Regions from separate parts of the Corynebacterium sp. SA-MJD20WY100 genome, predicted to be linked through region 1. Evidence: riboswitches for the same ligand, from Rfam matches in the RefSeq annotation. Region 1 holds a riboswitch; each other region holds the start of a gene.
The links. Region 1 has a riboswitch for thiamine pyrophosphate ahead of ABJ196_RS09495 (ECF transporter S component). Riboswitches for the same ligand answer to the same signal wherever they lie in the genome.
Positions count from the first base shown of each region.

Region 2: it holds a riboswitch for thiamine pyrophosphate, as region 1 does, so the genes downstream of both, ABJ196_RS10940 (bifunctional hydroxymethylpyrimidine kinase/phosphomethylpyrimidine kinase) here and ABJ196_RS09495 (ECF transporter S component) in region 1, are expected to answer to the same signal.
Region 3: it holds a riboswitch for thiamine pyrophosphate, as region 1 does, so the genes downstream of both, thiC (phosphomethylpyrimidine synthase ThiC) here and ABJ196_RS09495 (ECF transporter S component) in region 1, are expected to answer to the same signal.

Region 1 covers NZ_JBCJKS010000016.1:54,275-64,669, reverse strand. The annotation lists gene ABJ196_RS09505 (energy-coupling factor transporter transmembrane component T) at 83-853, opposite strand; gene ABJ196_RS09500 (ABC transporter ATP-binding protein) at 846-2,240, opposite strand; gene ABJ196_RS09495 (ECF transporter S component) at 2,261-2,890, opposite strand; TPP riboswitch at 2,880-3,025, opposite strand; gene ABJ196_RS09490 (hypothetical protein) at 3,153-3,362, opposite strand; gene ABJ196_RS09485 (DNA-directed RNA polymerase subunit beta') at 3,951-7,943, opposite strand; gene ABJ196_RS09480 (DNA-directed RNA polymerase subunit beta) at 8,121-10,395, opposite strand, start outside.
Region 2 covers NZ_JBCJKS010000022.1:32,108-42,502, forward strand. The annotation lists gene ABJ196_RS10910 (Dyp-type peroxidase) at 228-1,139, shown strand; gene ABJ196_RS10915 (hypothetical protein) at 1,149-1,289, opposite strand; gene ABJ196_RS10920 (FAD-binding and (Fe-S)-binding domain-containing protein) at 1,348-4,269, shown strand; gene ABJ196_RS10925 (MFS transporter) at 4,565-5,938, shown strand; gene ABJ196_RS10930 (class I SAM-dependent methyltransferase) at 6,012-7,295, opposite strand; gene ABJ196_RS10935 (NAD(P)/FAD-dependent oxidoreductase) at 7,497-8,837, shown strand; TPP riboswitch at 8,938-9,040, shown strand; gene ABJ196_RS10940 (bifunctional hydroxymethylpyrimidine kinase/phosphomethylpyrimidine kinase) at 9,028-10,395, shown strand, end outside.
Region 3 covers NZ_JBCJKS010000017.1:15,616-26,010, reverse strand. The annotation lists gene ABJ196_RS09695 (NAD(P)H-binding protein) at 1-245, shown strand, start outside; gene ABJ196_RS09690 (ThiF family adenylyltransferase) at 406-1,476, opposite strand; gene ABJ196_RS09685 (thiazole synthase) at 1,473-2,252, opposite strand; gene thiS (sulfur carrier protein ThiS) at 2,255-2,449, opposite strand; gene thiO (glycine oxidase ThiO) at 2,452-3,564, opposite strand; gene ABJ196_RS09670 (thiamine phosphate synthase) at 3,561-4,214, opposite strand; gene thiC (phosphomethylpyrimidine synthase ThiC) at 4,218-5,963, opposite strand; TPP riboswitch at 5,960-6,075, opposite strand; gene rplS (50S ribosomal protein L19) at 6,247-6,591, shown strand; gene ABJ196_RS09655 (cutinase family protein) at 6,686-7,687, shown strand; gene ABJ196_RS09650 (hypothetical protein) at 7,614-8,192, shown strand; gene ABJ196_RS09645 (DUF559 domain-containing protein) at 8,297-9,232, opposite strand; gene lepB (signal peptidase I) at 9,519-10,271, shown strand; gene lepB (signal peptidase I) at 10,354-10,395, shown strand, end outside.

The DNA of each region.
Region 1 (10,395 bases):
CGGGCATGCGGTGCCGCACCAGGGAAGTCGTACCTGCCAGTCTAAGGGACTTCAGTCCCCGCGCGCCGCGGCTTTACTATCGCTAGAGGCCAAAGAAGCGCCACGTTCCGCAGGCCACCGCAATAATGACGGGCAATGCCGCCGCCCCCACGGCTGCAGCCATGACCCACCAATCGCGGGCACGCAGGTGCGAAGCCACCGCCCACGTGCGCGCCCGGCGGCCCGGGGCTGGGCGCCCGAAGCCGCGGGCCTCCATCGCTGTGGCGAGCTTTCCGCCGCGGCGCAGCGCGAGGACAAGCAAGCTAAAACTCATGGTGGCTAGGTGCCGGATGCGCCCCACGTCCGCGATGCCGCGGGCGCGCCGCGCGCGGGCGAGCGAGTCCCAGTCATCCTTAAACAAGGTGAGCATGCGCACGCCGGCGACTGCTCCGATGACAAAGCGGGAGGGAAGGTGCCAGATTTGCGCGAGGCCGTCGCCCAGCTCCGTGGGGTCGATATCGCGGGCCAGCACAATCACCGGCAACGCGACAGCAAAGACGCGCAGCATGATGGCTCCTGCCAGTCCCAAGGAGTTCTCACTGACGGTCACCAGCCAGAAGGAGAAGTAGACCTCGCCGCCCTCCTTGCCGTAGAGCAGCATAGATATCCCAGATAGCGGCGCGATGATCCACAGCGGCAGCGCCGCGCGTACCAGCCGGGGCCAGCTCATCCCGCACAGCGGAGCGAGGAGCACCGTCACCGCGACGGATACGGCGGCCGAGAGCCAGTCAATGGTCAGCAAGATCGGCGTGGTGACCAGGAACGTCGCCACCAAGCGCGTGAGCGGATTAACGCCGTGTACGAGGTTAGGCATGGGTACTGCCTCCCGCCTGGCCAGTGTGCGCGCTGACGGTCACGCGGTGGTCGCCCAGCGCCGCCAAGAATAGCGGGTCGTGGGTAATGGAGACCAGCGTCGTGCCCTCGTTCGCGAGCTCACGCAACATGCGCACGAGCTCTGCGAAGGTCGTGGGATCCTGGCCGAAGGTGGGCTCGTCAAGCAGCAGCACGGACGGCGCGGCGACGAGCGCCGTGGCTACCGAGAGCCGGCGCTTCTCCCCGCCGGACAGAGTAAACGGGTTTGCGTCCACGAGGTGAGTAAGCCGCAGGCGCTCGAGGAGCTCGCCCACGCGCGCTTGAGAGGCGGCATCCGAAGTACCCATCACGCCCGGACCGACACGCATCTCCTCGCCCACGGTGCGGGCGACGAACTGGTGCTCTGGATTTTGAAATACGACGCCGAGGCGCTGAGCCAGGTCGCGCGAGCGCCATGTCGAAGGCTCGCCGCGCAGCCCGCGCCGCACGGACTCGGCCACGCCAATCTCGCCGCCGCAGCTGGGAAGCAGGCCCGCCATGGTCATCAACCACGTGGTTTTCCCAGAGCCGTTCGCACCCGTGATGACGGTGGAATACCCCTGCGGAACACGCACGCTGCGGGGCGGGCCGAAGCGCGTCACAAGGTTGTTCGACCACAGCGCGGCCTCGGCATCTGCCGGGGCGGGCACGGCGACGGGCAAGCCGGTTACGGCGCGCGCGGCCGTCACCGCTCCGTATGCGCCGTCTTCGACGATGCGCCCCCGGTCCAGGCGCACCGCGCGATCCAGCAGGCCGGCCCACGCAGAATACTGGTGTTCCACCACGACCAACGTCGCTCCCGTGGCACGGACGATCCGCTCGACGGCCGCGACCACGTCGCGCGCGCCCTGCGGATCGAGGTTGGCCGTCGGCTCGTCGAGCAAGATGAGCCCGGCGCCCATGGCAATGACCCCGGCGAGCGCGAGGCGCTGCTTCTGTCCACCGGACAGGCGTTGGGTGGGGTGGTCAAGCGGCACATCCAGGCCTACGAGGTCCAGGGCGTGTTCGACGCGCCGCCATATCTCCGCGCGCGGCAGGCCGAGGTTCTCGCAGCCAAAAGCCACGTCGCGGCCCACAGTGGCCGCGATAACCTGCGAGTCCGGATCCTGGAGAACGAGCCCGGCCGGGGTCTGCGGGTTCAGCGTGAGGTGGCCTACCTGCTGCCCGTCCTCGTCGCCGCCAAGAACGCCGGCGAGCGCGGCCAGGAGCGTGGATTTACCGGAGCCGGAATCCCCGCACAATAAGACTCGCTCGCCCGGGGCGATGTCGAGGTCAATACCGTCCAATGCGGGAGTCGCGCGGCCCGCGTGGGTCCACCCGAAGCCGCGCAGGGTGATCTGAGTCGTCATAGACAACCAAAACTACGCGGCTACTTGGCGCGGGCTTCGCGGCCTACAGCAAAGCGGTCGAGAGCACCCGTGGCCGCCAGGGCACGCGTAAGCAGGTGGCCGACGACGCCGGCCAGGATGGTGCCCGAGATGATCAAGCAGACCAGGTAGATAATGAGGAACTCCGGTCCCTTAGCCAGGTTGCCGGAGGTAAACAGCTCAAGGCACCACGCGCCCACACCGGCGAGTGCGCCGCCGAGCATGGCGATGCCCAGGCCGAATTTGCGGTATGCGAAAACGATGAGGACAAGCTCAATGCCGATGCCTTGGGCGAGGCCCGAGTAAATGGTGGACCAGCCCCATTGGCTGCCCATCACGGCAGAGACCGATGCCGCGAGCACCTCAACGTAGACAGCCGCCCCCGGCTTGCGGATGATGAGTGCGCCCAGCACGCCGCCAATCAACCAGATACCCGTGGCCAGGCCGCCCAGGCCCGGCGTGAGGGCATCCATGGCCATGTACCAGGCGTAGCCCACAGAGTTCCAGAAAACGAAGATGAGGCCGCAGGCCACCGCCAGCACGGTGGCGACGATGATGTCCACCACGCGCCAGCGCAGTGAGCGGCGCGGGGTCGAAGTAGTAGCGGTTGCGGGCGCAGATGTCGCGCTCATGATTCCTCCCTTATCGCCGGCATTATCCGGATCAGGTTCGACGGTTCGCCGATGCAGCACTGAGCGAGTCCATGTCACTCGCTAGCTGCTGCGGCATCTCAGCCCCGCCTGCGCGGAGCACCCGTGTCACGTGTGAAATTTAAGTGGTGTTTACACCCCATCACTCAGCCAAAGCTGGCGATGGGGTGGAAAACATCTTTATCTTAACAGCCGCCACTCCCTCGAAAGCACGCGGATGGGGCAATGGCTGACAACAGTTTTTTCACGCGCTAGCAAGCTTTTGTGCCCTTTGATAGGACACGCCAAGAATCTCGCCCATGTCGCGTACCGTCATTCCAGACTTCTTCATCGCAGCAGCAAGCTCACGGGTGCTTTCTTTCGCCTCAGCCGTAAGCCGTGCGGCTTCTTCGCGCTGCTTGTCCGCGCGTGGATTTAGCTCAGCGCGATTGGAGGGGAAAATGACTTCAACCACGATGTTGAGTTCGTCTGGGCTTACTCCTGCCTAATAGGCCATGGTTTCCCGGATCTCGTCGGCGGCATGGGCTAGTCGCTTAGTCTGCGACACAGCTCCCAGCTCGGCGCATTCCAGCACCCACACGTCACTGGTGCCTCGTTCTGCGGTAACTGTGTACGTCTTGGCCATTATCTCCACCCACCCTTTCCTCGTTCCTGCGCAAATTGATCCAAGAACTTTTTCGCTGTCACATCGTCGATCTCGCGGTGCCTGCCGAGCGCTCGGGTGGTGTTGCCCTCCCGGTAGGCATCATGGCGAGTAAGGGCGATTTCCTCAAATTCAAGACTGCCTCGTTTGGCTTCATCCTTCAGCTTTTGATGGCAGCGGAGTGCTTCATGCCCATCAGTCGACTATCGATGTCTATTGCGAGTAGACATTCCCAAGGATGGTAATTCTGCCCTATTTCGGTCACAGCGCAGCACAAAGCCCCGGCTTTCCCTGCCACATGCGGTGGCGAAGGAAGCCGGGGCTTTGCGAAATTAAAGCAGACCAAGCTTGAAGTACTGGTCCGCCTGGCAGTGGTGCCAGGCGGGGCCGGGGCGAGAACTAGAAGGTGAAGTCCTCGTCCAGCGGGACGGAGGCGCCGGTGAACTCACCGAAGCCGTCGTCGCCATAGATGGAATCACCGTACGTCGGAATGGAGTATGCCGCGTTGCGGGCAGCCTCCGTCGGCTTGACGGTGATGTTGCGGTAGCGCGAGATACCGGTACCGGCCGGGATGAGCTTACCGATGATGACGTTCTCCTTCAGGCCAATGAGCTGATCGGAGCGCTTGTTGATAGCGGCGTCGGTGAGGACGCGGGTCGTCTCCTGGAAGGAGGCGGCCGACAGCCAGGACTCGGTGGCCAGCGACGCCTTGGTGATACCCATGATCTCCGAACGGAGCTGGGCGGGCTCGCCGCCCTCGGCGACCTGCTTGGCGTTGACCTGCTTGGCCTCAGAGAGGTCAACCAGCGTGCCTGGCAGGAATTCCGTGGAGCCCGCGTCGATGACGGTACCGCGACGCAGCATCTGGCGGATGATGATCTCGATGTGCTTATCGTGGATGGCCACACCCTGCGTACGGTAGACGGCCTGCACCTCGTCGATGAGGTGCTTTTCAACACCACGGCGACCGAGGACCTCGAGGACGTCGTGCGGGTCAGCCGCACCGCGCATGAGGCGCTCGCCGGTGGTGACATGGTCACCATCGCGCAGAGAGCGCTCAATCATGGCGTCCGGGTTGGACTCCATCGGGCGACGGACCTGAGCCAGGCCCTGGCGCTTCGACAGCTTCTCGTAGACCACATTGTCCGAACCGTCGTCCGGGGTGATGGTCAGCGTCCAGAAGTTGCCCTCATCAGAGAGGGAGATCGTGCCGTCGACCGAAGCGATCGGGGCGCGGTTCTTCGGGTTACGAGCCTCGAAGAGCTCCTGAACACGCGGCAGACCACCGGTAATGTCGCCACCGACACCACCCTGGTGGAACGTACGCATGGTGAGCTGGGTACCCGGCTCACCAATGGACTGGGCGGCGACGATGCCGACGGCCTCGCCGATGTCGACCAGCTGGCCAGAGGCCATGGATTTGCCGTAGCACTTCGCGCAGACACCGGCCGGGGTCTGGCAGGTAAGCACGGAGCGGACCTTGAGGTCGGTGATGCCAGCGTCGAGCAGCTTCTGGGTGAGCTCCTCGGTGAGGTCAGAACCGGCCTCGGCGATGACCTCGCCGGCCTCGTTCTTCACGTCAGAGGCAACGACGCGGCCAGACGCGGAGGTCTCCCACAGCTCGTGCATGACGACCTTGTCGCCGGAAACCTCGCCGATCGGGACGCGAACGCCCTGGCGGGTGCCACAGTCCTCTTCGCGGACGATGACGTCCTGCGCGACGTCGACCAGACGACGGGTGAGGTAGCCCGAGTCGGCGGTACGCAGTGCGGTATCGGCCAGGCCCTTACGGGAGCCGTGCGAGTTGTTGAAGTACTCGAGAACGGACAGGCCTTCGCGGAAGGAGGTCTTAATCGGACGGGTGATGTAGTCACCGTGCGAGTTCACGACCATGCCCTTCATACCGGCCAGGGTCCAGATCTGACGCATGTTACCGGCAGCACCGGACTTCACGATCATCGGAATCGGGTTGTCATCCGGGTAGAGGTTCTCGACCGCGTTACCGACCTCGTCCGTGGCGTTCTTCCACAGCTCGACAAGGCGGTCGTAGCGCTCGCGCTCGGTAAGCGCACCCTGCTCGTAGTACTTGCGCTCGATGCGCTGAGCTTCCTTCTCGTAAGACTCGAGGATCTCGTGCTTGTTCGGAAGGACCAGAACGTCGTCCATGGTGATGGTAACGCCGGAACGGGTGGCCCAGTAGAAGCCAGCGTCCTTCATCTTGTCCAGCACCTGAGCAACGGTGATCATCGGGTACTTGTTGGCGAGGTCGTTGACGACGTCACCGAGCAGGACCTTGTTATCGGAGCCGCCCTTACGGACCATGACGCCCTCGAGGTACGGGTAGTTCCACGGCAGCAGCTCGTTGAACATGATGCGACCGATGGTGGTGTCAGCCATCCAGGTGTCGCCCTTGTTCCAGCCGTCCGGGAACTGCTCAGCCTCGATGTCTGCCGGCGGACGCAAGTGCGAGATACGCACCTTGATCGGAGCCTGCAAGCCAACGACGCCGCGGTCGCGAGCCATGAGAGCCTCAGCGTAGGAGGAGAAAATACCGGTAGCCGGCTGATCGGTGGTAGCCGGCGTGTAACGACCCTCGCCGCCGATCTCGTCCGGGCCCTTGTCCATGGTGAGGTAGTACAGGCCGGTAACCATGTCCAGACGCGGCATAGCCAGCGGCTTACCGGACGCCGGGGACAGAATGTTGTTCGAAGCAAGCATGAGCACGCGAGCCTCAGCCTGAGCCTCGGCGGACAGCGGCAGGTGGACTGCCATCTGGTCGCCGTCGAAGTCAGCGTTGAAGGCCTCACAGGCCAGCGGGTGGAGCTGGATAGCCTTACCCTCGACGAGCTTCGGTTCGAAGGCCTGAATACCCAGGCGGTGCAGGGTCGGTGCACGGTTGAGCATGACCGGGTGCTCGGAGATGGCCTCTTCGAGGACGTCCCACACCTCAGGGCGCTGGCGCTCGACCATGCGCTTGGCGGACTTGATGTTCTGCGCGTAATCGTTTTCCACCAGGCGCTTCATAACGAAAGGCTTGAAGAGCTCGAGAGCCATGAGCTTCGGCAGACCACACTCGTGCAGCTTGAGCTGCGGACCGACGATAATAACGGAACGACCGGAGTAGTCGACGCGCTTACCCAGCAGGTTCTGACGGAAACGACCCTGCTTACCCTTGAGCAGGTCGCTCAGGGACTTCAGCGGACGGGTACCGGGGCCCGTGACCGGGCGGCCGCGGCGACCGTTGTCGAAGAGGGCGTCGACCGACTCCTGCAACATGCGCTTCTCGTTGTTCACGATGATCTCGGGGGCACCGAGATCAATCATGCGCTTCAAGCGGTTATTGCGGTTAATGACGCGACGGTAGAGGTCGTTCAGGTCGGAGGTCGCGAAGCGGCCACCGTCAAGCTGGACCATCGGGCGCAGCTCCGGCGGGATGACCGGGATAGCGTCGAGGACCATTCCGGCCGGATCGTTGCCAGAACGCAGGAATGCGGCGACAACCTTGAGGCGCTTCAAGGCACGGACCTTCTTCTGGCCCTTGCCGTTGTTGATGATCTCGCGGAGGATCTCGGCCTCGGCCTCGAGGTCGAAGTTGCGGATGAGGGTCTGGATAGCCTCAGCACCCATGCCGCCGGTGAAGTAATCCTCGTAACGATCGATGAGTTCCTCATAGATCGTGTCGTCGATGATCATCTGCTTCGGGGCAAGCTTGATGAAGGTGTTCCAGATTTCGTCGAGACGTGCGACCTGGCGCTCGCCGTCCTCGCGGATGTGCTGCATGTCCTTGTCGGCAGCGTTCTGGACCTTGCGGCGGGCGTCGGCCTTGGCGCCAGCGGCCTCGAGCTCGGCGAGGTCCTCTTCGAGCTTGGCGGCGCGCTCTGCGATCTCAGAGTTGACGTCGTCCTCGATCTCCTTCTTCTCCAGAAGCATCTCGGCCTCGAGAGTGGACTGGTCGTTGTGACGAGCCTCCTCATCGACGGACGTGATGATGTTGGCAGCGAAGTAGATGATGCGCTCAAGATCCTTAGGCGCGATGTCGAGCAGGTAGCCCAGACGAGACGGAACGCCCTTGAAGTACCAGATGTGGGTCACCGGAGCGGCGAGCTCAATGTGGCCCATGCGCTCACGGCGCACCTTGGACTTGGTCACCTCAACGCCGCAGCGCTCGCAGATGATGCCCTTGAAACGGACACGCTTGTACTTACCGCAGGCGCACTCCCAGTCGCGGGTCGGGCCGAAGATGCGCTCGCAGAAGAGGCCGTCCTTCTCCGGCTTGAGGGTGCGGTAGTTAATGGTTTCCGGCTTCTTCACCTCACCCTTGGACCAACGACGAATGTCGTCAGCAGTGGCGAGACCGATACGGAGCTCGTCGAAGAGATTTACGTCAAACACGTAATGTCTCCCTTTCATCCTCTATATTTTCTGAGGAATTGATGGCTTAAAAGTTGTGTCTTTGTATCGCCCGGCCGGGCTTGTCCGATGGGTGCTTTCCTTATGGAACCTTTCGCCTTACCGCGGTAGCGGGAAGGCGGCATCGGCAAGCGGGAGGCCAGACCAGAATGCGGTAACTTACGCGATGTTGTCGGCGTCGGAGCGCTCGTCGCGGGACAGGTTAATGCCCAGGGACGGCGAGTCCATGTCGTCATCATCAGATCCGGACAGTTCCATCGGCGTGCCGTCGGTGGAGAGGACCTCCACGTTGAGGCACAGCGACTGCAGCTCCTTGAGCAACACCTTGAAGGACTCCGGGATGCCCGGATCCGGGATGTTGTCGCCCTTGACGATGGCTTCGTAGACCTTGACACGGCCGACGACGTCATCCGACTTGATGGTAAGCAGCTCCTGCAGGGTGTAGGCAGCGCCGTAGGCCTGCATTGCCCACACCTCCATCTCGCCGAAGCGCTGGCCACCGAACTGAGCCTTACCACCCAGCGGCTGCTGAGTAATCATGGAGTACGGGCCGGTGGAACGAGCGTGAATCTTCTCGTCGACGAGGTGGTGCAGCTTGAGCATGTACATGTAGCCGACGGAAACCGGGTACTTGTACGGCTCGCCGGAGCGGCCGTCGAAGAGGCGGGCCTTGCCGTGCTCATCAACCATGACGTCGCCGTCACGGTTCGGCTTCGAGGAAGCCAGCAGGCGGGAGATCTCCTCGTTGGAGGCACCGTCGAAGACCGGGGTTGCGGTGAGCGACTCCGGCGGAACGTCGTAAAGCTCCTCCGGCAGCTTCTTCAGCAGGTCAGCGTTAGCCGGATCGTCGACGTCGACCTTCCAGCCAGCGTGTGCCAGCCAGCCGAGATGAACCTCGAGGACCTGGCCGATGTTCATACGACGCGGGACACCGTGGGTGTTGAGGATGATGTCGACCGGGGTGCCATCTTCCATGAACGGCATATCCTCCGGCGGCAGGATCTTGCCCACGACACCCTTGTTGCCGTGGCGGCCGGCGAGCTTATCGCCGTCCTGGACCTTGCGCTTCTGAGCGACGTAGACGCGAATCATCTCGTTCACGCCCGGCGCCAGCTCATCGTCATCCTCGCGGGAGAAGCGAGCAACGCCGATGACCTTGCCTACCTCACCGTGCGGAACCTTCATGGAGGTGTCGCGGACCTCGCGAGCCTTCTCACCGAAGATGGCGCGCAGCAGGCGCTCTTCCGGCGTGAGCTCGGTCTCGCCCTTCGGGGTGACCTTACCGACCAGGATGTCGCCCGGGCGGACGTCCGCACCGATGCGAATGATGCCGCGGTCGTCGAGGTCGCGCAGGACGTCCTCGGAGACGTTCGGGATTTCACGGGTGATTTCCTCGGGACCGAGCTTGGTGTCGCGGGCATCGATCTCGTGCTCCTCGATGTGGATGGAGGTCAGGATGTCCTCTTCCACGACGCGCTGGTTGAGGATGATGGCGTCCTCGTAGTTGTGGCCTTCCCACGGCATAAACGCCACGAGGAGGTTGCGGCCCAGCGACATTTCGCCGTTGTGGGTACCCGGACCATCAGCCAGCACCTGGCCTGCCTCGACGCGGTCGCCGAGGGAGACGAGCGGGGTCTGATTGTAGTTCGTGCCCTGGTTGGTGCGCTCGAACTTGCGCAGGACGTAGGTGTCACGCACACCCTCGTCATCCATGATGGTGATCATGTCTGCGGAGACGTTTTCGACCACGCCGGCCTTCGGGGTGATGATAAGGTCACCCGCGTCGTAGGCCGCGCGCAGCTCCATGCCGGTACCGACGTACGCGGACTCGGAGCGCAGCAGCGGCACAGCCTGACGCTGCATGTTCGCACCCATGAGGGCGCGGTTAGCGTCGTCGTGCTCGAGGAACGGAATCATGGCCGTTGCAACGGAGACCATCTGGCGCGGGGACACGTCCACGTAGTCGACGCCGGACGCGTCGGTCACTCCGATATCGCCGTCCTTGAGGCGGACCTCAATACGGGTTTCAGTGATCGTTCCGTCAGCATCGTGCGCGACCTCGGCCTGCGCAATGGCGTAACGGTCCTCTTCATCAGCGGTGAGGTACTCGACTTGGCCGGTGATCTTGCCGTCAACGACCTTGTTGTACGGGGTCTCGATGAAGCCGAAGGCGTTGACGCGTGCGTACGACGCGAGCGAGCCGATGAGGCCAATGTTCGGACCCTCGGGAGTCTCGATCGGGCACATGCGGCCGTAGTGCGACGGGTGAACGTCGCGGACCTCAATGCCGGCGCGCTCACGCGACAGGCCGCCCGGGCCCAGCGCGGAGAGGCGACGCTTGTGCGTCAGGCCAGACAGAGAGTTGTTGTGGTCCATGAACTGCGACAGCTGGGACGTACCGAAGAACTCGCGGATAGCCGCGGAGACCGGACGG
Region 2 (10,395 bases), on a different contig from region 1:
CCAAGGCAAGTACAACGGTGCGCCAGCGGACGGTGGACGGGAATGCGGCGGGCGATATTGGGGGCATCGGCAAGCGCTGCGCGATAACATGCAGATCGTGATAAATGTCCGATAATGTACATTATGTCAAAACAGCGATGAGAAGACTTCCCCACGTTGGGGCTTATCTGGCAAATTTCTGCGCGCAATCCCCGTGACACAGACGCCGAAGCCTTAATATTGAGTCCATGACTATTCAGCACATCGTTGACAAGCCCTCGCGCGCCGCCCTGTTCCTCGTTCTCGGCGTCACTCCGGGTGGCGAAGATGCCGTCCGCGACCTCATCGGCGGATTCAAGGGTCTGGTCAAGTCGCTGAATTTCCGTTATAGCGCCGAGGATCTTTTCGCGGTCATCGGCATTGGCGCGAAGCTCTGGCCGCGGCTCACGTCCGCGCCCGTACCGGCGGGACTTAAGGAGTTTGAGGAAATCTCCCAGGGCAAGCACACAGCCCCATCAACGCCGGGCGATCTCCTCTTCCATTTCCGCGCGGAGTCCTATGACGTATGTCACGAGCTGGCGTCGCAGATTCTCACGAAGCTCGGTGACGCGGTGCGCGTTCTCGATGAGACGCAGGGTTTCAAGTACCTGGACGGCCGCGACCTACTGGGCTTCGTGGACGGCTCGGCCAACCCGACGGATAACGAGGCTCTCGAGACCGTCCTCCTACCCGAGGACGCTGACTACCCGCGTGGTTCCTATGTCACCGTGCAGAAGTACACGCACGATCTCAAGGCGTGGGCGCAGCTCACCGTCGAGGAACAAGAAGACGTCATTGGCCGGTCCAAGGTCGACGACATCGAGATGGATGACGACGTCAAGCCGTCCAACTCCCACGTTGCGCTCAACGACCTGGACGAGGATATCTACCGCGAGAACATGGCGTTTGGTTCTTTCGCCTCGGGCGAAATGGGCACGTACTTCATCGGTTACGCGCGCGACCCGGAGTTCATCAACGAGCGTCTGCGCAATATGTTCATCGGCGATCCGGTGGGCAATTACGACCGTATCCTGGACTTTTCCACGGCCGTGACGGGCACGAACTTCTTCGTGCCGAGCCTTACCCTCATGGGTGAGTTCAGTGAACTGCCACTTCCCTAGCCTGCAGTTTTAAATGCTAAGGCGCGGTGCCAGGACGGAGTTCTGCGTGGCGACCTCGATGGCCGCGGTGCGCGCGGCGGCCTCGCGCTGGCGGGTGGCTTTGGCCAGGAAGTAGCCACAGACGAAGCCAATGCGGTTCTGGATGGCCACCCCTTTTTAGGCCGCGCTTACTATCGGTCGATAGGTACACGGCGATAAGTTAGTGAGTATGCACAAGCTCCTCAGCCCGGATTCCTCGAAGATCGGGCGGCCCGTCGACGCGACGAGCCAGCCCGATGCCGTCCCCACGAAATACATCAATGGCTCTCCCCTGTCGCTCATCCGCGACATGGAGGCCATCGTCGGCGAGGAAAACGTCCACGGACGCCTCACCGACCTCGTGCGCTTTTCCTCGGATGCTGGCCCGTACCGCGCCATTCCGAATATCGTCGTCTCAGCACGCAGCGCAGATGATTTGTCCAAGCTCATGAAGTACTGCCGCGAGAACAGCCGCCACATGACCTTCCGCGCGGCGGGCACGTCGCTCAATGGCCAGGCCATGTCGGACGACATTCTCGTCGACGTGAAGACCAACTTCATGGGCATGGAGGTGCGCGATAACGGCGCCAAGCTGTGGTCGCGTCCAGGCGTCATCTTGGGCGACGCGCAGGCGGTCCTCGGCCGCCATGGTTTCATGCTGGGACCGGACCCGGGATCGACGTCGGTGTGCACCATCGGCGGCGTGCTCGCGGATAACTCGGGCGGCATGCGCTGTTCGCTCGAGCGCGACGCATACCACTGCGTGGACGAACTCACCTTCGTCCTGCCGTCGGGCACCATCGTCGATACGACGAAGGGCGACGCCGCGTTGAAGGCCCAGGAGCCAGAGCTGCATGCACAGCTTCTCGAGTTCCGCGATCGCCTGCGCGCGAATACGGACATGGTGGAGTTCCTGCGCCGGAAGTTTTCCATCCGCAACACCAACGGTCTGCGCCTCGATGCGTTCCTCGACGAGGACGAGCCGGTCCATATCCTCAAGCGCCTGCTCGTGGGCTCCGAGGGGATTTTCGGCGCCATCACGGAATCCGTCATCAACACGGTGAAGCTGCCGCGCGTCAAGGCTACGACGTGGGTCGAGCTGCCCAATCTGCGGGACGCCGCGAAGTATGTACATCCAATCATGGAGGCGGGCGCGGAGGCCTGCGAGCTCCTCATCGCGCCGGTCATGCGCCTGTCCGCTGACCACTACGCGCACGCACCGGAGAGCTGGCGCACCATTGACGACGACGCCGCAGCGCTGCTCGTGGAGATGGGCGGCACGGATGAGGCCGATCTCCAGGCGGCACTCGGCCGCCTGCACGCCGTGCTTGCCGATGCCCCGCTCCTGCGTCCGCTCGAATTCGAGACCTCGGCAGAGGGCATGCGCGGCGCATGGGAACTACGCAACGGCCTCTACGGTCTGTTGGGCGCGGGCCGACCCAATGGCACGACGTACATCACGGAAGACGTGTGCTTCCCGCCGGCGCAGATCGGCGATGCCGCAGCAGACCTCATGGATCTCCAGGCGAAGTACGGCTTCCCGGAGTCCGTCATGGGCCACGCTGCCTTCGGCAACCTGCACTTCTTCCTGCTGCCGCGCCTCGACGATCCGCAAGAGCGCCAACAATACTCGGACTTCCTTGACGACCTGGCGGAGCTGGTCATCGACAAGTACCAGGGTTCTATGAAGGCAGAGCACGGCACCGGCGTGAACATGGCGCCATTCCTCAAGCACGAGTGGGGCGAGGAAGCCTGGGAGCTCATGTGGGAGGTTAAGCATATGCTCGACCCGCACGGAATCCTCGCGCCCAACGTCAAACTCACGCGCGACGAGAAGGTGCACCTCAAGAACTTCAAGTCCTTCCCCAAGGTCGAAGACACCATCAATCCGTGCGTGGAGTGCGGCTTCTGTGAACCGGTGTGCCCGTCGCGACACGCAACCGTGACCCCGCGCCAGCGCATTGTGCTGCGCCGCGAGATGGCCCGCCAGCCGGAGGGTTCCGAGGTCCTGGCCAAGCTGCAGGAGGAGTACCAGTACGACGCCGTGGACATGTGCGCCGCGGACGGCACGTGCTCCATTCCGTGCCCGATCAGCATCGACACTGGTGCCGTCATGAAGCAGCTGCGCCGCCAGCAGGCTACGCCGAAGTCGGAAAAAGTCGCTCTCACCACTGCCCAGAAGTGGGACGTCGTGGAGAAGCTTGCCCGCGCCGGCATCATTTCTGCGAATAAGATTCCGCATCAGCCGCTCGAGCTCGGTGCGAACCTCGCGCGCAACGTCGTGAGCCCGGACCTACTGCCCACGGTGCCGGGTCCGCTACCCAAGGGCGCCTCGCGCCTGCCAGAGACCCCGCGTGAGGGCGCGGGCGCCGTGTACTTCCCCGCCTGCATCAACCGCATTTTTGGCCGCCCGGCGGGTGCGGCGCCGGATTCCGTCGACTTGCCGCGCGCCATCGTGGAGCTCGGCCGCCGCGCCGGCCAGCCGGTATGGATTCCGAACGACGTGACGGGCGATTGCTGTGGCACGCCATGGTCCTCCAAGGGTTACACGGAGGGCTTCACGTACCAGGCGCAGAAGATCGTGCGCGACCTGTGGCACTGGTCGGAGCACGGCAAGCTCCCCATTATCGTGGACGCAGCCAGCTGCACGCATGGCCTGCTCGACAACGTGCCGGATGCCCTCGAGCCCGCCGACCGCGAGCTGTGGGAAGACCTGCGCATTATGGACGTCGTGGAATGGCTGCGCGACGAGGTCATTGAGCACCTGCCCATCGTCCACTCCATGGGCAAAATCGCCGTCCACCCGACATGCTCGACGCACCACATGGGTATCAGTGACTCGCTGCTGGCCCTGGCCAACGCGTGCGGCGAGGCCAAGGTGCCGGAGGGGGCGATGTGCTGTGGCACCGCCGGCGACCGCGGGCTGCTCCACCCAGAGCTTGTCGAGTCTGCGACCCGCGAGGAGCGCGCCTCCCTCGACGCGGAGCACTTCGACGCGTTTGTCTCGGACAACCGCACGTGCGAGATGGGCTTGGAGATGATGACCGGCCGCACGTACGACTCCATTGCCGTGCTGCTCGAGCGCGCATCCCGCCCAGTGGTCACGCCGTAGCCTTCCCGCATAGCCCACCGCGTCTCAACGCGCACGTTTCATTCTGTGGAACGATGCGACACGCCGTGGAACCGCTGCCCGCCTTCGTTGTAACGAGGGCGGGCAGTTGTCATTTTTCGGGTTGACCTCGGAGTCTTGGAGCGCAGACGAAACGCGCGGGAGAAAGCGATGGGCTAGTTTAAAGAATTTCACACAATGAGCTTGCAATTTCATTACGTGAGATATTAAGCTTGAGCGCATTCACCGATTGGGTGATAGAAACTTCATTTCTCTTAATGCACAAGGAGGGCTTGCCGTGACCACAACCGCAACTGCCACAGCACCCGCCGCCACTACCACGACGGCACAGTTGACTAAGCACGATCGTCGACGCATCGCTTTCGCGTCGACCATCGGCACCACCATCGAGTTCTACGATTTTTATATTTATGCCACGGCTGCCGTCGCCGTGTTCCCCTTCCTCTTCTTCCCGAAGACCGAAGACCCCACGGTTGCACTGCTCCAGTCCTTCGCCACCTTTGGCCTCGCGTTCGTTGCCCGCCCGCTGGGCTCGGTCGTCTTCGGCCACTTCGGTGACCGCATCGGCCGCAAGGCCACCCTGGTGGGCGCGCTGCTCACCATGGGTATCGCCACCTTCATCATCGGCATCCTGCCCACCTATGCCACCGCGGGCATCCTCGCACCCGCGCTGCTGGCGCTCATGCGCTTCTGCCAGGGCCTGGGCCTGGGCGGCGAGTGGTCCGGCGCGGCCCTGCTGGCCTCCGAGACTGCCGAAGACGGCAAGCGTGCGTCGGCCGCCATGTGGCCGCAGTTCGGCGCCCCGTTCGGCTTCTTTCTCGCTAATGGTTTCTTCCTCGCCTTGGTCGCCACCATGGACTACCACCGTGGCGACACGACGGGCACGTTCATGGAGTGGGGCTGGCGCCTGCCGTTCCTGGGCTCCGCGGTGATGGTCCTCATCGGTCTCTACGTCCGCCTGAAACTGGAAGAAACTCCGGTCTTCCAGCAGGCTGTGGACTCCGGCAAGAAGGCCAAGTCCCCCATCCTTGAGGTCTTCAAGACTGCATGGCTGCCCACCCTGATCGGCACCTTCGTCATGGTGTCCTGCTACACGCTGTTCTACCTGGTCACCACCTGGATCCTGTCCTACGGCATCGGCGATAGCTCCAAGGGTTTGGGTCTGAACATCCCGTACATCCAGTTCCTGGAAATCCAGCTGGTCTCCATCTTCGCCTTCATGGCCGGCATCCCCGTCGCCTCGCTGCTGGCTGATAAGTACGGCCGCAAACCGGTCCTCACGGTGACCTCCGCCATCATGATAGCCTTCGGCTTCACGTTCCCGTTCTTCCTGGACATCGAAACAGCGACCACCGGTTCCGTCCTAGCCTTCCTCACGCTCGGCATGTTCATTATGGGCCTCATCTTCGGCCCAATGTCTGCGGTCCTGCCCGAGCTGTTCCCGACCAACGTGCGCTACACCGGTTCTGGTATCGCGTACAACGTCTCCTCTATCCTGGGCGCTGCGGTTGCGCCATTCATCGCCACTTGGCTGGTAAAGACGCAGGGAGTCGCCGCCGTCGGCTACTACCTCATCATCGTCTCCGCCATCTCCCTGGTCGCCATCATCGCGATGCGCGAGATGAGCAAGGTCGACCTCACCGAGGTCTAAACCCCCACACAGACCAATTCCCCCGCTCTCGAACAGGAGCGCGGGGGATTTCTCGTGTGCGAGCTCGGCTGGACTAACGGCGGCCGCCGCGATTGCGGTGGACGAGCGTGAACTGGACGGAGTCCGCCATGCCGAGCGCGAAGAGCGCCTCGCGCAGCGCGAATTGATAGGTCCACAGGCGGCGGTAGACCGGGTCGAAGCCGGCGGCGGCGGCCTCGCGGAGGTGGCCCACGAAGAAGGAACGCTCGTGCTCGAGCGACTCTCGGTAGTGCGGTCCGGTGTGGGTCTGGGCCACAATGCGCAGGCCGGTGCTACGCTCGACCAGCTTGTTGACCTCGGCGACGGTGAGCAGTCCAAGACCGGGCCACACGTAGGCCTTGAGCGCCTCCAGCGCGTCGCGGCCGGGGCCGGTCATCTGCTCGGTGGCGACGGTCGTTTGGATCACGGCGCGGCCGCTGGCATCGAGCAGCCGGTCGATAGCCTGCACGTAGCGTCCACGCTCCCGACTGCCCAGGGATTCCAGGGCCTCGATGGAAATGATCGCGTCATACCGGCCGCGCCATTCCTGCGGGCTCGGCACGAGGTGCTCGATATCCTGGCAAGCCACGTTGTCAGAGACGCCAGCGAGCACGAGATGCTCGCGAACCGCCTCGGCGCGCGCGGGGTCAGCCGTAAGAATATCGACGACGGCGCGGCGCTCGGCCGCCTGAACGGCGGCCTGAAGACCCGTCGCCGGGAAAACCAGGACGTGGGAGCCGGCGCCGACACGGGTGGCATCGGCAAGCCAGGCTGCGGAGCGCTCTTGGGCAGAGCGCAAATCCTCGCGGTCGACGGCGGTGGGCTCCGACAGATGGGTGACGTCGACGAAGTGCTCCTTGGCGCCGGAGCGCTCATAGGCCGGCACAGACTCGCGGACCGTCGTGGGCACGCCCGTGGAAAAGATGCCGCCCTGGTGGCTCACGCGATCCCCGGCGTAGAGCTTGACTAGCTCTGTGGGCAGCTCCCCGCCCGTCGCGGGCGATTCGGGCACTGCGGGGGTCTTGGGTGCGTACCCAGCACCGAGCAGGCGCTTGAGGACACACACGAGATGCGCGGAGTCCGGCGTCGTCCACTCGCCGGCGAGGTAGGACTCCGCGAAGCCTACCCAACCGCCGTGCGCGAGGCGGTCGAAGAGCGCGTCGTGCGCGACCCGCAGGTCAGCGTCAGCGCCTTCGAGCACCAGTCCCGCCGCGTCGCAGGCCTGCGCAAACTGAGCCTCCGCGCGCCGGGCACGCCACGCGCCAAAGCGCGCAACGGGCACCTCCGCCACGCCTGGCCACAGCTGCGCATCAATGGCGTCAAGATGGGAATGGCTCACGGTGCCCCTTACTCATTAGAACCGGCGAACGACAGACAATACCCGCCAGTTTAGGCGGCGCAGCACGCCGCAGCGCCCAGGCGGGGCCGCGCGCCCGGAGTATTTTGTGACCTAAACTATGCCGACCAAGGAGCAACCTATTACACTAGACGGGTAGCTAAAACACGGCTTTAAATTTTTCAAGAGAGGTTTTACTCACACATGGCTGAGAACGCTTTCCGTCCCAACGGCGGCCGCCACCACGTCGTCGTTATTGGTGCAGGCTTCGGTGGCTTAAACGCCGTCAAGTCCTTGAAGAACGCTGACGTTGACGTCACGCTCATCGACAAGAAGAACCACCACCTGTTCCAGCCGATGCTCTACCAGGTAGCCACCGGCCTCGTCTCCTCCGGCGAGATCGCTCCGTCCACCCGCCAGATTCTGCGCGACCAGGACAACGCCCACTTCGTCAACGGCAACGTGACGAACATCGACATCAAAGCCCAGACCGTCACCGCGGCCCTGGACGACACCGAGCGCACCTTCGAGTACGACTCCCTCATCGTCGCCGCTGGCGCTGGCCAGTCCTACTTCGGCAACGACCACTTCGCCGAGTTCGCGCCGGGCATGAAGACCCTGGATGACGCACTCGAGCTGCGTGCCAACATCATTGCCGCCTTCGAGAAGGCAGAGCTTACCGATGACCCGGCAGAGCGCGAGAAGCTCCTCACCTTCGTCATCGTCGGTGCCGGCCCGACCGGCGTCGAGCTCACCGGCCAGATCGCCGAGATGGCCAAGCGCTCCTTCAACGGCCAGTTCTCCAACTTCTCGCCGTCGTCTGCGAAGATTTACCTCCTCGACGGTGCACCGCAGGTCCTGCCGCCGTTCGGCAAGCGCCTGGGCCGCAAGGCACAGCGCACCCTGGAGAAGATGGGCGTCGACGTACGCCTCAACGCCATGGTCACCAACGTGGACGAGAAGTCCGTGACCTACAAGGACATGAAGACCGAGCAGGAGACCACCATCGAGGCTGGCGTCAAGATCTGGTCCGCCGGCGTTGCCGCTTCCCCGCTGGGCAAGATGGTTGCCGAACAAGCTGGCGTCGAGACCGACCGCGCAGGCCGCGTCCCGGTTAACGAGGACCTCACCCTGGGCGAGTACTCCAACGTCTACGTCATCGGCGACATGATGGGTCTTAACCGTCTGCCGGGCCTGGCACAGGTCGCCATGCAGGGTGGCGCACACGCTGCCAAGCTCATCGAGGCCAAGCTGGATGAGGAGTCCACTGCCAACGAAAAGGAGGCCTTCGACTACTTCGATAAGGGCTCCATGGCCGTCATCTCCCGCTTCAACGCTGTGGTGAAGATGGGCAAGACCGAAATGACCGGCTTCCCGGCATGGATCGCCTGGCTGGCTCTCCACGTCGCATACCTCGTCGGCTTCCGTTCCCGCGCCATCGTGGCCCTGAACTGGCTCATCAACGCCGTCTCCCCGGTCCGCGGCAACCTCGCAATCACGGACCAGCAGCGTTTGGCCCGCAACAAGATGGGCAAGGACGCGTAAGTCTTCTCTTCCCCATCATTCCCCCGTCTCGCTGTATCGCGAACGGGGGATTTTTATGCCCAAAACCGCGCGCACACCCACCGTGCTTTGTTAGTGTCGAGAGCGCAACATGGGGTGCCAAGGCTCGAAGCCGCGGCTGAGAAAACACCCATTGAACCTGCACTGAGTTAGAGCTAGCGAAGGGATCGTTGTGAACGACGCCGTTATTGGCGCGCCTGCTTCGGCGCGCATTCCTGCAGTACCCCGCGTACTCTCCATCGCCGGAACGGACCCCACGGGCGGGGCCGGCATCCAGGCAGACCTGAAATCCATCGCCGCAGCAGGCGGCTACGGCATGTCCGCCGTGACCGCTCTCGTCGCGCAGAATACCCAGGGCGTGCGCGAGGTCCACACCCCGCCGGTCGAGTTCCTCCGCGCGCAGCTTACCGCCGTGGCCTCAGACGTCACCATTGACGCGGTGAAGATTGGCATGTTGGGCAGCGCCGCCATCGTGGCGGAGGTCTCACGCTTTCTCGACCAACTATCGGACGTGCCCGTGGTCCTCGACCCCGTCATGGTGGCCACAAGCGGCTTCCGTCTTCTCGACCGCGACGCGGAGGCCGCCGTGCGCGAGCTGTGCGCACGTGCCACCGTGGTCACGCCCAACCTCAAGGAGCTCGCCGTGCTCACCCACACGGCCGAGGCCACCACGCTCGAGGAGGCCATCGCCCACGCCACCGCATGGTCCGCCAGCACTCGCACCACCGTCATCGTCAAGGGCGGGCACCTGCGCGGCGACCTCGCCGATAATGCCCTCGTCACCCCGGATGGCGCCGTCCGTCGTGTCTCCTGCCCGCGCGTGGACACCCCGCACACCCACGGCACGGGGTGTTCTCTCTCCTCAGCGTTGGCCACCCGGCTCGGCGCGGGCGACTCGCTTTCCGATGCCCTCTCCTGGTCCACCCGCTGGCTCCACGAGGCCATCTCCCACGCGGCCGCCCTTGAGGTCGGCCAGGGTCACGGCCCCGTCGACCATGGGCACCGCGCCCGCCGCCTCGCGGCGGCGGCTTCCACCGTGCCGGCGCGCTTCTACAGCGATGTCACGAGTACCGCGGCCGCCCCCGCGCCCCACGTTCCCGCTGCAGGCCCGGAGACGGCCCGCCTCTGGGAGCTCACCGGCGACGCCTGGCAGTCCATCACGCAGCTGCCCTTCATCCAGGCGCTCGGTACCGGCACGCTGCGCGAAGAGGACTTCGCCTTTTACCTGGCGCAGGACGCGCAGTACCTCAACCGGTATTCGAAGGCGCTGGCGCGCTTAGCCGGCCTCGCACCGGACGCCGACGCGCAGCTGCATTGGGCCTCGGGTGCCGCCGAGTGCCTCGCCGTCGAGATGTCCCTTCACAAGGATTGGATTGCGCACCACACCACGACGGTCTCTTCTGCAGCGCTCAACGCCCCTTCACGGGTGACAAGCGCCTACACCGACTTCCTCGTCGCCACGACGCACACCGACGACTACGTCGTCGGTGCCGCCGCGGTCCTGCCTTGCTACTGGCTCTACGCTGAGGTCGGCCTCCAC
Region 3 (10,395 bases), on a different contig from region 1:
AATTCGCCCAGACCGTCGCTGACGTCTCGGGCCAGCAAATCGAGTTCCTCGAGTCCGACGAGGATGGCCACCGCGCCAAGCTCGAGGCCGAAGGCGTCGACGAAGGCACCATGGGCTTCCTGCTTGGCATGGACACCGCCGTGGCCCAGGGCGGCCTCGACGGCCCGTCCGAGACCCTGGCTCAGCTCATCGGCCACGACACGACGACGTTGGAGCAGACCTTCCGCGAGGAAATCGCTGGCTAGTCGTCCATCGTTTGACGCGCAGGGGCACCCCGACGGCGCGGAGCGACTTCACGATCTCGGTGAGCTGCGATCGGTCGAGAAGGCGGCGATGGTTTCAGGGCTGTCGAGATAGTCGGTCACCGACCAAGACTTGAGCTCGATAGACATGCCACTGGTTTAGCTAGGAACCGAGGACACGCGCTCCGCCGTCAATGTTGTGTAGGCGTGCACCGCACGTGTTCGCGAGCTCCTCGTAACGCAGTGCGAAAGCGGCGGACTTCTTGCCCAGAGCACACAGGACTCCCACGTCGTCGGCGTCGAGCTCTCGGAGGGCGTTGGCGACGTGGGCGTCGTCGTGGATGCGGGAGAGTGGCAGCTCAACGAGACGTGTGCCGGGCGGGGGCGTGAGCTCAACCAAGAGTCGCTCCTCGTATTCGCGGATATCGAGAACCGCGCCGGGCCATCGCGCGATAGCGCTAGTCTTCTGTGCTTCCGGCAGGTGGGTGACGAGTGGGCGCGCCGGGTCTGCGCCCACGGTGAGCGTGCGGAACTGGGGCGGGAAGGCGTCGTAGCTCGTCACCCGTCCGACCGGTGCGTCGAGTTCAGAGAGAAACCCCAAGGCCGTGGTCGCCATGAGTCCGCCCACGACGGATGTCGTCGCGCCGAGGACGCCGGCGGTCTCGCACGTCGCGGTGTCTGACGGCGGGGAGGGGAGGAGATCACGCAGGCCCACGCCACGACCGTCCGGGGTGTGGGCGCCGGAATGGAAGAGCGCGACGTCGCCGTGGAAGCGTAGGACTGTGCCCCAGACGAGCGGGGTCGACGTCATCTCGCAGGCGTCCGCGACCAGATACTTCGTTGCATAGGTGTCACTGCCGTCGAGGACGAGGTCTGCCACGGCGACGAGGTCGAGCGCGTTGTCTGAAGTGAGACGCTCGCGTCGCGCGTCGATCTGCACGCCGGGCTGGAGGTCGCGTACTCGGGCGGCTGCGACCTCCGCCTTGGGGCGACCAACGTCCGCTGCACCAAAGAGCACCTGCCGGTGGATGTTTGTCAGATCCACGACGTCGTCATCGACGAGCGTGAGCTTGCCAATGCCTCCTGCTACCAGCTGCTGCAGTGCCGGGCAGCCCAGGCCGCCAGCGCCCACGACGAGGACGTGTGCGTTGTGGAGTCGTTGCTGCGCGTCGCGACCGATGAGCAGGGTTTGGCGGGCGGTCCGACGTTCTTCCTCCGGAGATAAGGGCGTCACAGAACCGCCTCTTGCCACGACGCGAAGCCCTCGAAGGTGGAGGAAGCTTGGGCATGTTCGCGCTTCGGAATGCGGCCAGCGTCGCGCGCAAGAAGGCCGGATTCAACTGCGAGGCGCATGGCGTTCGCCATGGCCGTCGGATCCTGGCAGCGGTTGACGGCGCTGGCGAGGAGGACACCGGAGCAGCCGAGCTCCATGGCGCGGGCGGCATCGGAAGCTGTGCCAATACCGGCGTCGATGAGGACGGGAACCTGCGCGCGGGAGCAGATGAGCTCGATATTGTGCGGGTTGAGGATGCCTAGTCCCGTGCCGATGGGTGCGCCGAGCGGCATCACTGCGGCGGCGCCGGCGTCCTCGAGGCGCTGTGCTGCGGCCGGGTCGTCGCTGGTGTACGCGAGAACTGTGAAGCCCTCGGCGACGAGGAGCTCGGTGGCGTCGAGGGTCTCCACGATATCGGGAAGCAGCGTGTGCTCGTCCGTGATGACCTCGACCTTCACCCAGTTCGTGCCGAGCGCCTCGCGGGCGAGCTGTGCCGTGAGCACGGCGTCGCGGGCCGTGCGGCAGCCCGCCGTATTGGGCAGCGGTGCGATACCCAGTCGCTTGAGCAGCCCGAAGACGGACTCGCCGCCGGCGTGAGGGTTGAAGCGGCGCATGGCGACGGTGGTGAGCTGCGTGCCCGAAGCCGCGAGCGCGGACTCGAGGGCGTCGAAGCTCGTGGCGCCGCCGGTACCCATGATGAGGTGGGAGTCGAAGTTCTTATCAGCGATGGTGAGCATTCTTAGCCTCCTTGGACGGCGGTGAGTAAGTCAACGGTCGCGCCGGGTTCGAGCGCTGTGTGCCACCCCGACTTGGGCACGACGCGGGCATTGATAGCGGCGGCAGTGCCGTCCTCAGGCGCGCCGAGTTCGGTGATGAGCTCGGCGAGTGTTGTGGCGTTGGTCTCGTGTGGGGAGCCATTGAGGGTGATGTGCATGGTTAGTCCTTATGCCGAAGCGGATGGCAGGCGGTGAGGTCGAGAGTGAGAGGCTGCTCTTCGATGAGCTCGCGGGTCATGCGAGCAGCGAGAGCGGAGAGCAGGATGCCGTGCCGGAAGTAGCCGGTGGAAACGATGATCTGTGGCGCGTGCGGGAGGCGCCCGAGGTAGGGGAGATCGTCGGGCGTGCCGGGGCGGGCGCCGGTGGTGACTTCGAGGAGTTCGCATTCCTCGAGGCCGGGGACGACGCGGATGGCGTCGCGGAGCAGGTCGTAGACGCTGCCGACGCGGCGGGGAAGGTCGTCTTCGCGGGTTGTCGCTCCCACTGCGATGGTGCCGTCGACGCGGGGGATGACGTAGAGGGGGCGGTCCTCGACGAAGCCGCGGACAACGCGAGTGACAAGCGGCTGGAGAGACTCGGGTACGCGGAGACGCAGAATGTCGCCATAGACGGGACGCAGCTGAAGCGGGTTCGTGTCCTCGTACCAGCCGTTGATGTGGGCGGCGCCGAGTCCGGCTGCGAGCACCACAGCGTTAGCGTGGTGGGTGCCCTGGTCGGTGGTGACCTCGCCGTCTGGGGTGATACGGGTGACACGCTCGGTGCGGACGTCGGCGCCGAGATTGCGCACGGCGTCGAGGGCGGCCGCGGCGAACATCCGCGGGAAGAGCTGCGTGTCGCCGGGGATGGAGACGGCACCGGCGAGACGCGGGGAGAGCGCAGGCTCCATGGAACGGGCGGCTCGGGTCGTGATGCGTTCGACCTCCATGCCGTGGGCGGTCTGGTAGTCGAGCAGTTCGGAGAGATGTTGCGCGTCCGCGCGGTCCGCGGCGACGACGAGGGTGCCCTCGGTGCGGTATCCGGTGGGCAGGTCCGTGTGCGCTGCGACGAGTTCGATAAGCCGCGGGTGCCAGGCGCCGGCCGCCTGCATGAGCGGGAAGAGCGGGTCTTGCTGATAGACGACCTCGGCGGCGGGCGCAAGCATGCCGCCAGCGTGGTGCGTGGCGCCGGAGGCAGGCGCGGGATCAAGAACCGTGACGTTGTGGCCGGCGTTCGCGAGCTCGACGGCGGTGGTGAGCCCAACGATGCCGGCACCGACGATGACGACGCGGCTCATGCGTTCTTCTCCGAGAACGCGTCGCGGATCCGCGTGCAGTAGGCGGCCGGATCGTCGGCATGCATGATGCCGCGGACGACGGCGACGCCCGCGACGCCGGTGCCGGCGAGGTCGGCTGCGTCGTCAGCAGTGACGTCGCCGATAGCGACGACGGGCAGCTGCGAGGCGGCGACGATGGCGGGATAGCCCTCGAGCCCCAGCGGTGGGCGGCCGGAGTCCTTTGTGGGGGTGGCACGGAAAGGACCGCAGCCGACGTAGTCGAGGACGTCCGCGTACTGGTTGGCATCCTCGATGAGGGCCAGGGTGCCGGTGGTGAGCCCGATGAGGGCGTCGGGGCCGAGGAGCGCGCGGGCCGCGCGGACGGGGAGATCGTCCTGACCCAGGTGGACACCGGCGACGGGAAAGCCCGCCTCGCGCAGGGCGAGGGCGACGTCGACGCGGTCGTCGATGACGACGGCGGTGTCTGGATTCGCGGCGTGGACGGCGGTGGATACCGCCGCACCCAGGTCATAGAGATCGCGCGCCGAAATGGGTTTCGAACGTACCTGGATGACCCCGGCCCCACCTGAAGCGGCTGCGGCGGCGCGGCGGGCGAGGGCACCGGCAGGCTCGGAGCCTGTGACAAAGTAACAGCGCAGATCGGCGCGCATGGATTAAACCTCCTGGTAGATTTCGGAGCCGGCGGCGCGGAATTCGGCGGCTTTGAGGGCTTCTCCTGCTGCTTCTGCGGACGCGCCAGCGGGCGCAGGCATGGTGGGCATGCCGAGCTTCGCGCCGAAGGTGTCGCGAATGTCCTGGCTGATGCGCATGGAGCAGAACTTCGGGCCGCACATGGAACAGAAGTGGGCGGTCTTCGCAGGCTCGGCCGGCAGGGTTTCGTCGTGGTAGGCCTGCGCGGTATCCGGATCGAGGGAGAGCGCGAACTGGTCGTGCCAGCGGAACTCGAAGCGGGCCTTGCTCATCGCGTCGTCCCAGGCGCGGGCTCCGGGATGACCTTTGGCGACATCGGCGGCATGGGCCGCCAACTTATACGTAATCACGCCGGTCTTCACGTCGTCGCGGTTGGGCAGGCCGAGGTGCTCCTTCGGCGTGACGTAGCAGAGCATCGCCGTGCCGCCCATCGCGATGTGGGCCGCACCGATGGCCGAGGTGATGTGGTCGTAGCCGGGCGCGATATCGGTGACGAGGGGACCGAGGGTATAGAAGGGGGCATCGGAAGCCCAGTCCTGCTCCAGCTCGTTGTTTTCCTGAATCATATTGAGCGGGACGTGGCCGGGGCCCTCGACCATGACCTGGACGTCGTACTCCCAGGCGCGACGGGTGAGCTCGCCGATGGTCTTCAGCTCCGCAAACTGCGCGGTGTCATTGGCGTCCGCGAGGCAGCCGGGGCGCAGGCCGTCGCCGAGGGAGAAGGCGACGTCGTAGCGGGAGAAGATCTCGCAGAGCTCGTCGAAGTTCTCATAAAGGAAGGATTCCTTGTGGTGGGCGAGGCACCAGCCGGCCATGATGGAACCGCCGCGGCTGACGATGCCGGTGACGCGCTCGGTGGTGAGCGGAATGTAGGGAAGCAACACGCCGGCGTGGATGGTCATGTAGTCCACGCCTTGCTCGCATTGCTCGATGACGGTGTCACGGAAGATCTCCCAGGTGAGGTCCTCCGCGATGCCGTTTACCTTTTCCAGTGCCTGGTAGATGGGCACCGTGCCGATGGGGACGGGGGAGTTGCGCAGGATCCACTCGCGGGTCGTGTGGATATCGTCGCCCGTGGAGAGATCCATGACGGTGTCCGCGCCCCAGCGGGTGGCCCAGCGCAGCTTCGACACTTCTTCCTCGATGGAGCTTGTGACCGCCGAGTTGCCGATGTTGGCGTTGATCTTGGTGAGGAACTTCCGGCCGATGATCATGGGCTCGGACTCGGGGTGGTTGATGTTGTTGGGGATGATGGCGCGCCCGCGGGCGACCTCGGAGCGGACGAACTCTGGATCGCAGTGCTCGCGCAGGGCGACGAATTCCATTTCCTTGGTGATAATGCCCTGGCGGGCGTAGTGCATTTGGGTGACGCGCTGGGTTCCCCGCTTTGGAGCGCGGCGTTCGCCCTTCCATTCCTGGGACGCGGCACCACGCTTCTGGGCAGACTTGCCGTCGTCAGCGAGATCGCGTGCGCGGCCCTCGTATTCTTCGGTGTCGTTACGCTCTTCGATCCACGCTTTCCGCAGGGGCGGAAGCCCTTGCGTGGGATCGCACTCCGGGCCGCGGGTGCGGTAGATGCGGAAAGGCTCGTTGGGGCCGGTGGGGGAGTCGTCGAGTCGGATTTCGGTTTCCGGGACCTCGAGACCCTTCTCACGGATCGGCGAGTAGGAGTGCTTGGGGTGGATTTCTTGCTCATGGGTAGCCGACATGGGCCTGACCTCTCTTCCTTCGCTGGTGCTAACCAGACAGGTTCGAACGGTGCGGCCGCGGTTCCAGCGGCCATCTCAGCCCGCTTCCATGCGGGCTCCCGTGGGGATAAGTGCAAGTCCTAGACTAAACACAAGGCCTCGGGTTTGTCAGCGATTTGAGAGATTTTGTTTGGGTGCAGGGGTTATGGAACAATAGATGGCTGTTCTATGTAACAGGCACGAACCGGTCAGCTTCCGTGCGGAAGCGCTTGGGTCCTCTGTCTCAAATTGAAAAGGAAAATCAATGACCAACAAGATTGATCTGCTGGACAAGGCCTCGCTGCGCGAGGATATCCCGAACTTCCGCCCGGGCGATACCCTTGACGTCAACGTCAAGGTCATCGAGGGCACCACCGAGCGTACCCAGCTGTTCAAGGGTGTCTGCATCCGCCGCCAGGGCGCTGGCATCCGCGAGACCTTCACCGTCCGTAAGGTCTCCTTCGGTATCGGCGTCGAGCGTACCTTCCCGGTGCACTCCCCGAACATCGCCTCCATCGAGGTCGTTCGCCGTGGCCGTGTCCGCCGTGCGAAGCTGTACTACCTGCGCGACCTGCGTGGCAAGAAGGCTCGCATCAAGGAGCGCCGCTAGTTCTAGCGCGCTGTTACCGCCTCGTCTCCTGTACTGGAGCGGGGCGGTTTCGCCGTTTTATGTGGGGCTCCGCGGCACGGCTTAGAATTCCCTCGTGACTGCCTCTGCTCTCCGCTCTGTGCTTGCCTGCCTTCGGGTCGCTGCGATTGCCGTGCTTTCGGTGCATGCGACCCCGCGCGCGGTCGCACGCCAGTGCACGGCCATTCACGTTCTGCAGGCGGCCGGCACGGGATTTAGCGCGCGGTATTACACCGCGGAGCCGGTGGGGCTCGACTTCAGCGGGTGGAATCCCGTGGATACGCTCCAGATTCGTCTCGGCGCAGATGATGTGAGCGGTACGAATATCCAATATCCGGCCTCCCTCGGCCGATTCAGCGCTTTCCAACCCAACGCGCTGGGTTCGGAAGCCGCGACCTATGGTGAATCCGTGCGTGCAGGCGTCGAGGACGCGCGCCGCGAGCTCGAGTACGTCGAGCGTGCGTGCCCTTCCACGCGCTACATGGTGATTGGCTACTCCCAGGGTGCCTCGGTCGCCGGTGATATCGCCGCAGAGATTTCCGCCGGCCGCGTGAAGGACGTGACGCCTGACGATGTCGCCGCGGTCATCCTTGTTGCCGACCCCGGCCGCGCACGGCTCGGCGCCCCACCGGCACGACCCGCAAAGCTCTACGGTCCGGTGCCCGCGGGCACACGCGCGGCGAATGGCGAGATCATCCTCGACGGCGGGACGGGCGTGAGCGCTGGTCGCGAGGGCATGACCGGCCAGCGCCCCGGAAACTTCGCAGGCATGGAGGGCAAGGTTGTCTCCCTGTGCAATAACACGGACATGGCATGCGCGACTCCCTCGGACACCATCGTGCGCGATATCGCAGACTACGCCAATCGCGTCGAATGGGAAGGCCCCTCGGATACGTTAACGCCCCGCGTGGTGGAAGCGCTTCCTCGCCGGGATGTCAGAGGGCAAAGAAGTGGGCGCGGCCCTAGACGAGTCGGGTGCGTCCATCCTCCAGGTGCCCGCACTCGTGGCGACCGTGGCGGAGCTGTCCCAGTACTACCTGATTCTCGAGTCGCATACGCACCCGGGACTGTCTATTGAGCAGCTCGTGGGCATCGGGCTCATCGCGGCGTTGCCCAACCTTGCGTATGAGGGCGCGATGTCGGACTACCTCATCCCGGTGCTTGAGGGCGCGTCCGAGCCGCTGAACTCGATAAGTCCTGAGGCGGGCGCCTGGTTCGACGTAGCAGTCGAGGGCTTCAAGGCCGTCGATGCCGCCGAGTCCGTCTACTGGCAGGCCTATCACCTGGGACTCGTGCCGAAGCTGGACACGCCCACGCAGCTGCGCCAGCGCGCGGCCAAGCAGGTCACGACGCAGCTCGTCGCGCAGCTTCAACACGCCGCGGGTCTCGACGCGGCGATGGCGGATCCAGCCAACCAAGGAACCATCAACTCGCTGCGCGTCGCTGGCGACTTCGGCTATACGCACGTGTCCTACTTCGAGCAGGGCTTCTACGTTGACGGCAAGCTTGGCCGCGACTGGGCGGACGAGTGGCTGCTCGAGGTCGCGCGGGGAGTGCTGCGGGAGCGCTCAGCGTCGCGCTGACTCGATGCGTGTTACCCAAAAGGTGTGAGGCAGAAGGTTTATTTCCCCCTCTGGAGGGGCGAAATACACCTTGTGGCGTACACCCTTTGCTACAGCAGCAGAGACTAGGCCACCGAGCGGGGACCGGACGCCTGTTCGTTCAGCGCCTGCTCGAGAATGCGGATGCACTCATCCGGCTTGCGTAGCAACTGCATGGGATCGAAGCGGATGACACGGTAGCCCTTGTTCGTCAGATCGCGTTCACGCTTGCGTTCCTGGACGAGCGCCGCCTGTGCATTCTGCTGATACTTGATGTCCCCGTCAATTTCGACGATGAGGAAAGAATTCACGATGAAATCGACGCGATACGGCTCGACCCTACCCTGGACCGTGAGCCGCTTGGCACTGGGAAACGCCCCATCGAGGTACATGGCGCGGAAATACGATTCATAGGCAGACTCAGACTTGGGGTCGACCTCCGCGTACGCGCGGCGGGCGTGGGCGATGCCTTTGCATCGGCGGGCGCGTTCGATGGCGGCGCGCAGCTCAGCTTTGCGACCACCGGTGCGAAGGAAGCTGTCCATGGCGGCGAGTCCTGCGCGGAATCCTTCGAAGCGTGCGATGTCGACGCAGGTCCGTGCGCGCGTGGTGACACGGACCCCGTGAAGGATGTCGATTTCGTCGGGAAGGATAGGGCTCTTGTGGTACTTCGAGAACTTCGGCCAGGCTCGTTTGGAACGACTGTGGCCGCCGGGTACTGCTATATGGACATGGTCGTAGGCGACCGAAAGCGTCCACAGCCCGTGGAGTAAGCCGGCGGAGCGGGCGATGAGCACTCCCTTGTAGAGCTCGCGGCCGATGGCGACGCAGCGCAGCGTCCACTGGAGATGTCGGGGGAGTGGCTCCCAGTCGCTCACCCGGACGGCGTGCTTGCTGCCTAAGCGGATGAGACGCCGCGCGGCGAGGTCGTCGGCGATGTCGGGATGGGCGCGTGGCGCGTGGTCAAGGTTGATAAGGAGGTCGAGGACGGGTGAGACGTGGTTCTGAGATAGAGAGTTCATGGCTCGATAAGTAATGACGTGGTAGGGCGAATTCAAGGGATTGCCAAATAGAGTGTGCAGCCTGTGGGGGTGCCGGGGGTAGCAGCACAGAGGCCAAGAATCCAAAGGGTGTGAGCCAGAAGGTTTATTTAGCCGTCGGGAGGGGGAAATACACCTTCTGGCTTACACCTTGTGCGTAGCCGACGGACAGACTCGGGCGTCCGAGGAATCTGCAGTACGCGGCGAGTCGTGTTGTAGGCTGTAGCCCGTGACTAATAATGCTGTACCCGCATCCGGCGACGCGCACGTGCAGGGTGTGCCGGATGAGACCTGTTCGAAGAACGAAAAGAAGCAGAAGAAGCAGCTGCCGTGGCTGGTAGAGACTCTGCTCATCGTCGTCGCGGTGCTCGCGGTGGTGGGTTTGGTGCAAAACACTATCGGCCGCCAGTATGTCATTCCGTCCGCGTCCATGGAACCGACGCTGCATGGCTGCCAGGGATGCACGGGCGACCGCATCTTCGTCGAGAAGGTCAGCTACTACGGGGATAAGCATCCGGAGCCGGGCGATGTTGTGGTCTTCAAGGGCACGGACTCGTGGAATGGCGCGTATACCTCGCCGCGCTCGGATAACCCGACCATCCACAAGATTCAGGACGCACTGTCCTACGTCTCGCTGACGCCACCGGATGAGAACACGCTGGTCAAGCGCGTCATTGCGACGGGTGGCCAGACGGTCTCGTGCCAGGCGGGCGACCCGGCCGTTATGGTCGACGGCAAGCCTATCGATCAGTCCTATATCCAGAACCCGCCCACGTACCCCGTCGATGAGTCGAACGGCTCGGAGGAGTGCGGTGGCCCGTACTTCGGTCCGATCACCGTGCCGGAGGGCAACTATTGGGTGATGGGCGATAACCGCACGAACTCGCTTGATTCGCGTTACCACATGCAAGACGAATACCAGGGCACGATCCCGGAGGAGAATATTCGCGGCAAGGTCGCCTTCATCTTCTTCCCGTTCACGCGCATTGGCGGCGTTGATGCCATCGACATCCAGGGCTGATACCCACCGCCTGCCACGCGAACCTCAGCGCATTACGCTGGGGCAATCCGTGCGGGATGACGCCTCATGGCTGCTGAAAACCATGCTCGCCGCCTTCGTACTGTTGGCGGTGGGCTCGGCGCTC